DNA from 3 places in the Litchfieldia luteola genome. Region 3 is predicted to be linked to each of the others. Evidence: predicted binding sites of a transcription regulator. Region 3 holds the regulator's gene; each other region holds the start of a gene.
The links. The regulator Rex, encoded in region 3, represses fermentation and respiration genes when NADH is low (regulators of the CRP and FNR family bind a similar motif). The targets are predictions, from matches to a motif close to TTGTGAAATATTTCACAA.
Positions count from the first base shown of each region.

Region 1: the regulator Rex is predicted to act here: its motif matches at 1,510-1,527, upstream of J2Z26_RS14905 (DoxX family membrane protein).
Region 2: the regulator Rex is predicted to act here: its motif matches at 1,045-1,062, upstream of J2Z26_RS19080 (AtpZ/AtpI family protein).

Region 1 covers NZ_JAGGKM010000005.1:54,838-58,120, forward strand. The annotation lists gene yidC (membrane protein insertase YidC) at 1-60, shown strand, start outside; gene J2Z26_RS14900 (Type 1 glutamine amidotransferase-like domain-containing protein) at 142-840, shown strand; gene J2Z26_RS14905 (DoxX family membrane protein) at 908-1,450, opposite strand; gene J2Z26_RS14910 (hypothetical protein) at 1,706-2,254, shown strand; gene J2Z26_RS14915 (RMD1 family protein) at 2,335-3,174, opposite strand.
Region 2 covers NZ_JAGGKM010000007.1:217,569-220,851, forward strand. The annotation lists gene J2Z26_RS22340 (S8 family serine peptidase) at 1-891, shown strand, start outside; gene J2Z26_RS19080 (AtpZ/AtpI family protein) at 1,269-1,490, shown strand; gene J2Z26_RS19085 (ATP synthase subunit I) at 1,494-1,862, shown strand; gene atpB (F0F1 ATP synthase subunit A) at 1,885-2,625, shown strand; gene atpE (F0F1 ATP synthase subunit C) at 2,715-2,927, shown strand; gene atpF (F0F1 ATP synthase subunit B) at 3,089-3,283, shown strand, end outside.
Region 3 covers NZ_JAGGKM010000014.1:5,736-9,018, forward strand. The annotation lists gene J2Z26_RS21600 (ABC-F family ATP-binding cassette domain-containing protein) at 1-934, opposite strand, end outside; gene moaC (cyclic pyranopterin monophosphate synthase MoaC) at 1,179-1,700, shown strand; gene J2Z26_RS21610 (redox-sensing transcriptional repressor Rex) at 1,697-2,335, shown strand; gene J2Z26_RS21615 (twin-arginine translocase TatA/TatE family subunit) at 2,366-2,551, shown strand; gene tatC (twin-arginine translocase subunit TatC) at 2,595-3,283, shown strand, end outside.

The sequences.
Region 1 (3,283 bases), on a different contig from region 3:
AAAATGTATGCTTCTACAATTGGTAAACAGCCAGTGATAGAAACAGCTGGTGAAAAATAAAGATTCGGGATGAAATCTACACAGGGTTTCATCCCTTTTTGTTGAATTGATATTGTAAGATGAAAAAAGGAGAGGACGAACATGAAACAAATCATTGCCATGGGCGGTGGCGGCTTTTCGATGGAGCCGGAAAATCCATTACTAGATACCTATATTCTTAATCAGTCGGGCAAAAACAATCCTAAAATCTGCTTTATTCCAACCGCTAGTGGAGACTCGGACGATTATATTTCTAGATTTTACACCTTTTTTGAAAAACAAGAATGTCAGCCTTCTCACTTATCCTTGTTCAGACCACCAACAAGAGATTTAGAAAGTTTTATTTTAGAAAAAGATATTATTTATGTTGGTGGTGGTAATACGAAGAATCTACTAGTTCTATGGAAAGAGTGGGATCTTGATGTTATTTTTAAAAAAGCATGGGAACAAGGAATTCTTCTAGCGGGTGTTAGTGCTGGGTCTATCTGCTGGTTTGAAGAAGGTGTGACAGATTCCTATGGAGACCGTCTTGAGGCGTTGAAGTGCTTAGGGCTGCTAGAAGGAAGTAACTGTCCACATTATGATGGAGAAAAGGATCGGAGACCATCGTTTCAAGCATTTGTTGACTCTCGAAAAATAACCCCTGGACTCGCAGCAGACGATGGTGTAGCTTTTCATTTTATAGACAAAGAACTCCACAAAATCATTAGCTCTAGACCAAATGCCAAAGCGTATAAGGTCTACAATGAGAACGGAGTAAAAGAAGTAGAACTTGAAACTACGTATTTAGGAAGTTTATAGACCAATAAGGAAGGCTTAGAGAATGGGAATCTCTAAGCCTTTTTAAAAAGGGGGGGGAGTTTTTAAATTAAGCAAGCTTTTCCTTAATAGTACCAGTTGTACCTGTTTTATTATTTTTATTGATTTTGAAATTAGCTACTTTTCTTAAATATGGTAGTACGTAGAAGTCTGCACCATAGCGGCCAGCGTTAGCGCCTGCAGCTAGGATAATTACACCAAGTAAAACCATTTCCGGGTTTGTGCTCACAGTACCAGCGAACATGAACATGAAGTTCATCATGACTCCGAAGAATGCAGCGGCTGTAGTTAAGCAACCTAGTAATAATCCAAGACCTACAAGGAATTCGCCCCAAGGGATTAAGAAGTTGATTAGTCCCACATTCGGAAGCGCAAACCCTTCGATAAACGCGTTATACATTGGGTAGATGGCTTCTCCAGTTCCTTTATCTAGTACTGGGTTTGCAACTGCATTTCCAAGGTATCCATTTGCATCAAATCCACCAGTAATTTTTCCCCAACCAGCTGTCATCCAGCTCCAACCAAGATATATACGAATAAGTGCTAAAACTCCAGCTACGATACGATTTTCTCTTAAAAAGTTGTTAATCATTTTGACTCACTCCTTAAAGGATTTAATTTGTTTTATCTCTATGTCTAAATAATAAACCCTTGTGAAGAGTTTCACAATATACTTGTGAATTAGTTCACAATCTATTCAAAAAGGTTTGAACAATTTGTGTATAGGGGATAAAATGTATCACTGGCTAGAGAAAGAAGGTATTTATTGTAAACAGTCGAATATATAGTATTTGTTAAACATAAGCGAAAACGCTACTTTTTCAAGAAAGATAGGAGTAGATATAAATTGATTACTTTTTTAATTATATTGGCAGAAATTTGCTTTTGGATCTTTATCTTAGCTGGACTTGTGACAAGGTATATTCTTAAAAAAGAGAAGTTAAGTATTTGGCTATTAGGTTCAACACCGCTCATAGACCTATTACTTTTAGTATTCACTGTAATTGATTTGAAAAGTGGTGGACAGGCAACATTTGTACACGCACTTGCCGCGATTTATATCGGGGTATCAATAGCTTTTGGAAAACAAATGATTACATGGGCCGATAGACAATTTAAATACTATGTTTTGAAAATTGATGAAAGACCAGGGAAGCTTTATGGAGTTGAACGTGGAAAGAAAGAAATAGAAGGTTTTTTCAGACATGTACTAGCTTATTTAATTGGTGCTGCTTTGCTAATGGGAATGCATTATTTAGCAAGAAACTCAACAGACACTGAAGCCTTACTGGGTACGTTACGTACATGGTCAGTCGTTCTAGGAATTGATTTTCTTATTTCGTTTAGTTACTATCTGTTTCCTAATTCCAAAAAAGAAAAAGTTAAAAAAGTATAACAAAAGGAAAAGAACCAATGGAAAGCCCATTGGTTCTTTTGCACTTTAAAGCATTGGGGGTCAGGCCCCGGTTGACACAATTAGTACGGGAGCAGGCCGATAATTCCTAAAATAGTTAAGGCAATGTCAAAGAGAATGAGGATTACGATCATCCACTCAACGAATAGGCCTCGAATTGAATGACTTATGGTAGAAAACCCATCCATGATATTATAGAGAATTTCGGTTTTGCTTTTTAGGATTTTATAACGATCGTTTAACTCAAAGAAGTCGACCATGCAGTCGTAAAATTCCCCAGCATTGCTACTCGTCCATGTGATATCTGGTTTGTCCAAAATCATGATATAGGCTAGGGTATTATACTCGTGTCGCACAATTTTAGCAGTTGTTCGTGCCAGTTCTTTATTACCAATTCGTAACTTTCCCTTTTCTAGTCGATCAATCATATTTTCAAGCTTGTCATGGATTTTTCCAAGCTGCTCTTCTGTTTTCTCGAGAGCCACTGATTTAGCAATGACAGTTGAAATCAACTCTGGGTAGAATTCCTCGTAAGTAGGCACCACTACATACTCATCATCGTATTGAATTCGATCGGTCTCCTTAACATGCAATGAATAATCATCTGAATACTTATCAAAATGAGTTAAATCTACTTCAGGCTCAAAGGACTGGATAAACGTTAAAAATTTCTTAATCTCAGCGGGTTCCGAGTAATTGATAAACACAATGCTTCCAAACGAAAAGACCATAATCTGTTGGGTATCCTTCACTTCTTGCGGAAGGATTGACTGCAGGATATCACCTCTTAAAATTAACGGTTCCTCCCACGTGAATTTTTTCGGTATCCCGCAATGAACTGCAATTTTGTTCAAATCAATTTCATGTGTGATTGCAAATGCTTTAAACATGATCGGCTCCATATCGTTCCACTCTTTCTGAAATTGTTTTATTCATTTTATTCTGTGGGTGTTAAAAACATGTCTACGTGGATTTTTAATGAGAAAAGGAAATTGTGATTGGTTGGAGAAT
Region 2 (3,283 bases), on a different contig from region 3:
GATGTAGTGGCACCGGGAGTTGCAATTGATAGTACAGTACCTAATGGCTATATGGCGCTTCAGGGTACAAGCATGGCTGCACCACATGTGGCTGGTGCATGCGCATTAATAAAACAAGCACATCCTGATTGGTCACCTGACCAAATTAAGGCCGCACTAATGAATACTGCAAAGAAATTGAAGGACGACAACAATAAGGAGTACATGCCAAATGAACAAGGTGCTGGTCGTATTCAGTTAAAAGAGGCAATTGAGGCTGAGTCACTTGTCTATCCTAGCTCACTAGCTTTTGGTCTTTTTCAAAAGCATGACAATAGAAAAGAAAAAAGAATCAAGATTACATTAGACAATCAAACGGGTAAAAGAAAGTCCTATCATTTCAATACCCCGAAAAATCAGAATGGTCTTCAGTGGCAGTTGCCTCATACAGTTTATGTTAACGGAAAAGAGAAGAAAGAAGTTGAGATAACGCTCGACATCACACCATCTGTAATTGGTCCTGGTTTACATTATGGTGAGTTGGAGATTCTAGAAGCTAGTAACAAAACGAAGATTCCTTATATGTTTGTCATTGATGAACCAAACTACCCAAGGGTAATGGGCTTTCAGTTTGGGGCTGGTGATACACCAGGTACCTTTAAGTATGAGTTATATCTACCTAGAGGTGCTGATGAATACGGAATTGCGTTGTATGACCCAGATACCTTACAATTCATCACCTTTTTAGATTGGAAAAGAGAAGTTTCAAGAGGCTTACTAGAAAAGGAATTTACAGAAGAAGAAATCAAGTTAAAGGGAGTTTACAAGGCAATTGTCTTTGCAAATAAGGATGGACAGGAAGATACGATTGAAGCTGATATTATAATTGATAAGAATATCATTCGGCCGTAGAAACGTAGATTTTGTGAACATTTTGTGAAAGAATATCTTGTAAAAACATAACCTGACACACCCCGTAGCGTTTACAAGGTGCAAAAGACGTTGAGTTTAACACTATCTGCACCTTGTAAATCATTAAGCATAGCATATAATGTCGAATGATGAATGTGAACTTTTTCACTGTAAACGCATTGACATTGATAGGTGCCTATTGTATGCTAATCAAGGGTATAAATGATAGGGTTTTCAAAGTTATTTTATATGAAAACTTTGCTATCATTAATCAATATTTTTCGACAATTCTCCACTCCACTATCATCTTTTAGATGAAGTAACATTTTCAAAGTCTACTAACAATCCATTCCCACGCAAAAGTGAGGAACGTGCGAATGCGTCAAAAGCAAAAACACCCTTTACAAGCGATCGCATTAATGTCTGGTATTACTTCGCAGCTAGTAGGTTCCATATTAATAGGAATCTTTTTGGGAAGATGGATTGACAGGACATTTAATACCGAACCACTATTTCTAATTATCGGCCTTCTACTAGGACTTGCGGCAGGTATTTATGCCATGCTCCGCTTGGTCAACCACTACTTATCAGGAGATTAAATGATGGAAAACTTATCTCAAATGTCTAAGAGATACTATAAGTACATATTTTTCCTGATGTCTATTTATGTTTTAGGCTGGGGCTTTACAGCTTATCAACCAATTTTCCTAGGGTTAATTCTTGGGACAACCTTAAGTTTGTATAATTTAATAGTTATGGTTCGAAAGAGTAATCGTTTTAGTAAGGCAGTGGAAGAAGGGAAAAGGGTTGGATCACTAGGAACGTTTTCAAGACTGGCGTCCGGTGCATTAGCCGTTTTAATTGTTTTAGAATTCCCTGATCATTTACACTTAGTTAGCACTGTATTGGGATTAATGACAATATACATTGTCATTATGATAGATTTCTTTTTGCAAAACTTACGTAAGTAGCTTGGAAGAGAGGTGAATACTGTTGGGTCACGGAGCTCCTACAATTGAGTTTTTAGGACTTTATTTTAACCTATCAAACATTTTAATGATTACAGTTGCAAGTATAATTGTATTCATAATTGCTGTTGCAGGAACTCGTACTTTAGCACTCCAACCTACAGGGATGCAAAACTTTGTAGAATGGATTATTGATTTTGTCAAAGGCATAATCTCAAGTACGATGGACTGGAAAACAGGAGGCCATTTTTTAACATTAGGATTGACATTGTTACTGTATATCTTTGTCTCAAATATGTTAGGGTTGCCGTTTGCAGTAATCATAGGTGAAGAACATAACTTATGGTGGAAATCACCAACTGCAGATCCTGTAATTACATTAACATTAGCAGCAATGGTCGTAGCATTAACACATTATTATGGTATCAAGATGAAAGGTGCCGCTGAATATGGGAAAGACTTTTTCAGACCCATGCCTTTCTTATTCCCACTAAAAATTGTTGAAGAGTTTGCAAACACTTTAACACTTGGTCTTCGTCTCTACGGGAATATTTTTGCGGGTGAAATTCTATTAGGGCTATTAGCTGGTTTAGCAACAAACGGCTATGCTCAAGGCGTTGCAAGTGGAATCATTGGTACGTTAGTAGCGGCATTGCCGATGCTAGTATGGCAAGGATTCAGTATCTTTATCGGTTCAATTCAAGCATTTATCTTTGTTATGTTAACAATGGTTTATATGGCACACAAAGTGAGTCACGACCATTAAAATAAATGCCTTGTCCAAAATGAAAGTTTTTGGACATCCAAACATTTTATCTATTTATTATTTATACAAATTAAAGGAGGAAATTAATAATGGGTGCATTAGCAGCAGCAATCGCAATTGGTTTAGCAGCACTAGGTGCAGGTTTTGGTAATGGAATGATCGTAAGTAAAACAGTTGAAGGGATTGCACGTCAACCAGAAGCACGTGGAGCTCTTCAAACTACAATGTTCATCGGGGTTGCATTAGTAGAGGCGATTCCTATCATCGCGGTAGTAGTTGCGTTCATGGTAATGGGACAATAATAATTTCTTGACTTATATTACTATTTCAAATAGTGGCGAAGTTGTCTCGGGTGAGAACCTTCGCCATTGCTTTATGTGATGAACTAAACAAAGCTTTAAATATATGTTGTAATGAGACGTTTGTCTCACTCTAGTGACTCTTGAAGGGAGTGAATCGAGCTGTGTTAACAAATATATTCGTTTTAGGAGCTGCTGCTGGCGGCGACTCATACTTGAATACTGGTGACATCATTTTTCAGTTGGTAATATTCTTAGTCTTGTTAGCATTGCTTCGTAAGTTTGCATGGGGTCCTATTATGGGCATCATGAAACAACGTGAAGAGCATATTGCAAATGAGATTAAAACTGCAGAGCAA
Region 3 (3,283 bases):
CTCCGAGAGGTGAAGACATCATATCCATTCTTTCAAGTTGTTTTCTCCGGCTCTGTGCTCTTTTTGTTGTGGATGCACGAGCAAGGTTTTTTTGAATAAAATCTTTTAGTTTTGCAACTTCATCTTGCTGCTTTTCATATCGCTTAAGCTCAAGCTCGTAGTTTTCAGCCTTTTGTTTTAAGTAATGACTATAGTTGCCAGTAAACTTTGTTGAGGTCGTTCTAGAGATTTCATATACCTGATTAACAACCTTATCCAGGAAATAGCGATCATGGGATACGATGAGAATTGCTCCTTGATAACCTTGCAGATATTGTTCAAGCCATGTTAACGTAGCAATATCTAAGTGGTTCGTCGGCTCGTCCAATATTAATAAGTCAGGTTTCGTTAATAATAGTTTACATAAGGCTAAGCGCGTCTTTTGCCCACCACTTAAAGATGAAATAGACGTATTGTAATCAAAATCTGAGAAATTAAATCCATGTAAAATGGATCTAATATCAGATTCATATTGGTAGCCACCTTGCTCTTTAAAGTTTATTTGCAATTGGTCATATTCAGCCAATAATCGTTGATAACTAGCTTCATTTTGGATGATATCGGGATCACCCATTTTCTGTTCAAGTTCTCTTAGGTCAGCTTCTAGTTTTTTCAATGGTGCAAAGACAGTCAACATCTCATTCCAAATTGACAGACTTGATTCGAGACCTGTATCTTGTGCTAAGTAGTTGATTGAGAGGTTTTTTGGCTTAATGATTTCTCCACCATCATGGGACATTTGCCCGGAAATAATTTTTAGTAGTGTAGATTTACCCGCACCATTTCTTCCTACAAGGGCAATTCTATCTCTTGATTGTACTTCTAGTTTTATATTAGATAAAATAAGATCAGCACCAAAGTATTTTTTTAGCTGATTTACTTGTAATAAAATCATGTTTATTCACCTCTTAGTATAAGCTAAGTGTATCTTATCAGAGCTTGAGAGGGCAACTTATTATACAGCATTAGAGTAATACTAAAAATACCCATATCACAATTGTGTCAAAACTTTGAACAAACTCTTTCCTTTAACGATATGGATTTTATTAGGATGCAACTAAGAAAGTGAAATAAATCACAGAACTTCATAAGACAGACGAGGTAAAATAGTGTATAGTCTACTATGGGAGGAGATTTATATGTCGTCTTTCACTCATTTTAATGATCAAGGTCGTGCCAAAATGGTAGACATTACAGATAAAACGAGTACCATTCGGACTGCAATTGCAAAGTCGAGTGTTCAAGTAAATAAAGAGATATACGAAAAGATAACCCAAAATGCAATTAAAAAGGGTGATGTGCTAGCTGTTGCTCAAGTAGCAGGAATTATGGCTGCCAAAAAAACCTCTGATATTATTCCAATGTGTCACCCACTTGCATTAAAAGGGGTAGATATTTCATTTAATTGGAAGAATGAAGAAGAAGAATATCATCTGCTTATACGTGTTGAAGTTAAGACAAAGGGAAGTACGGGTGTTGAGATGGAAGCTCTAACTGCTGCATCTGCAACAGCCTTAACTGTATATGACATGTGTAAAGCAGTCGATAAAGGGATGATCATCGGTCCTACTTTCTTAATAGAAAAAACAGGTGGTAAAAACGGAGACTTTAAAAGAGATGAAAGCCTTTTAGATGGTTTGAATGTGGGGGATGAAAGTTGAATATAGATCAATCAAAAATACCACAAGCAACTGCTAAAAGATTACCGTTATACTATAGATTTTTAAAGAACCTACATGCCTCAGGAAAGTTAAGAGTTTCCTCTGCAGAACTGAGTGAGGCAGTAAAAGTGGATTCAGCAACAATTCGCCGAGACTTTTCCTATTTTGGAGCGTTGGGAAAAAAAGGATATGGATACAATGTGAATTATCTGTTATCCTTTTTCAGAAAAACGTTAGATCAAGATGAATTAACTGCAGTAACGTTAATTGGAGTAGGTAATTTAGGAACTGCATTTTTGCACTATAACTTCTCTAAAAACAATAATACTAAAATAGAATTGGCTTTTGATGTAGATCAATCAAAAATCGGAACAGAAGTTGGTGGCGTATCAGTCTATCATTTAGATGAACTAGAGGAACGTTTACCTGAAAATGTAACGGTTGCTATATTAACTGTACCTGTTGGGTCAGCTCAACCGATCACAGACCGCTTAATACAAAAAGGGATAAAGGGAATATTGAACTTTACCCCAGCTCGAATAAATGTTCCGGAGCACATTAGGGTACATCATATTGATTTAGCAGTAGAATTACAGTCACTCGTATACTTCTTAAAACATTATCCAAGTGAATAAATAAGAATCCCTTTAAAGGAGGTGAAGGATATGCCGAATATTGGAATTGGAAGCCTTCTACTAATCGTGTTTGTAGCACTATTAATTTTTGGACCTAGAAAATTACCTGAGCTTGGAAAAGCAGCGGGTAATACACTTCGTGAATTTAAGAACGCAACAAAAGGTTTAGCTGATGATGAAGACGAGGACAAAAAGAAAAATGAAGAACTAAAATAACTTTTGATTTAAAATGCTTTAGTTGTGGTTAGGATGATTCATTATGACAGAAAAAGAAATGTCCGTATATGACCATATAGGTGAGCTTCGAAAACGACTGATATATATAGTCGTTTTCTTTTTCCTGGCTATGGTTGGTGGCTTTTTCTTAGCAGAACCGATAATTGTATATTTACAACATGCGGACGAAGCTAAGGAATTAACGATGAACTCGTTTCGCCCTGCGGACCCAATTAAAATATATATGCAATTTGCTTTTATTATAGCATTTGTAATCACTTCACCCATTATCTTATATCAATTATGGGCTTTCATTAGTCCAGGACTTTACGAAAAAGAACGCAAAGTAACCTTGAGTTATATTCCCATTTCTGTATTTCTGTTTCTAGTGGGTATTTCCTTTTCTTACTTTATTCTTTTCCCGTTCGTTTTTGACTTTATGGGAAGACTTGCTGATCGGTTAGACATAAATCAAGTGATCGGAATTAATGAGTACTTTCAGTTTCTTTTTCAACTAACTCTTCCATTTGGGCTACTTTTCCAAATGCCAGTAGTTATTATGTTTTTAACAAGGCTTGGAATTGTAACTCCAATGTTTTTGGTGAAAGTACGAAAGTATGCGTACTTTGTCCTCTTAGTCATTGGAGCGTTTATAACTCCACCTGAACTGTTGTCACATATGATGGTAACTCTTCCGTTGTTTGGACTATATGAAATCAGTATTCTTGTATC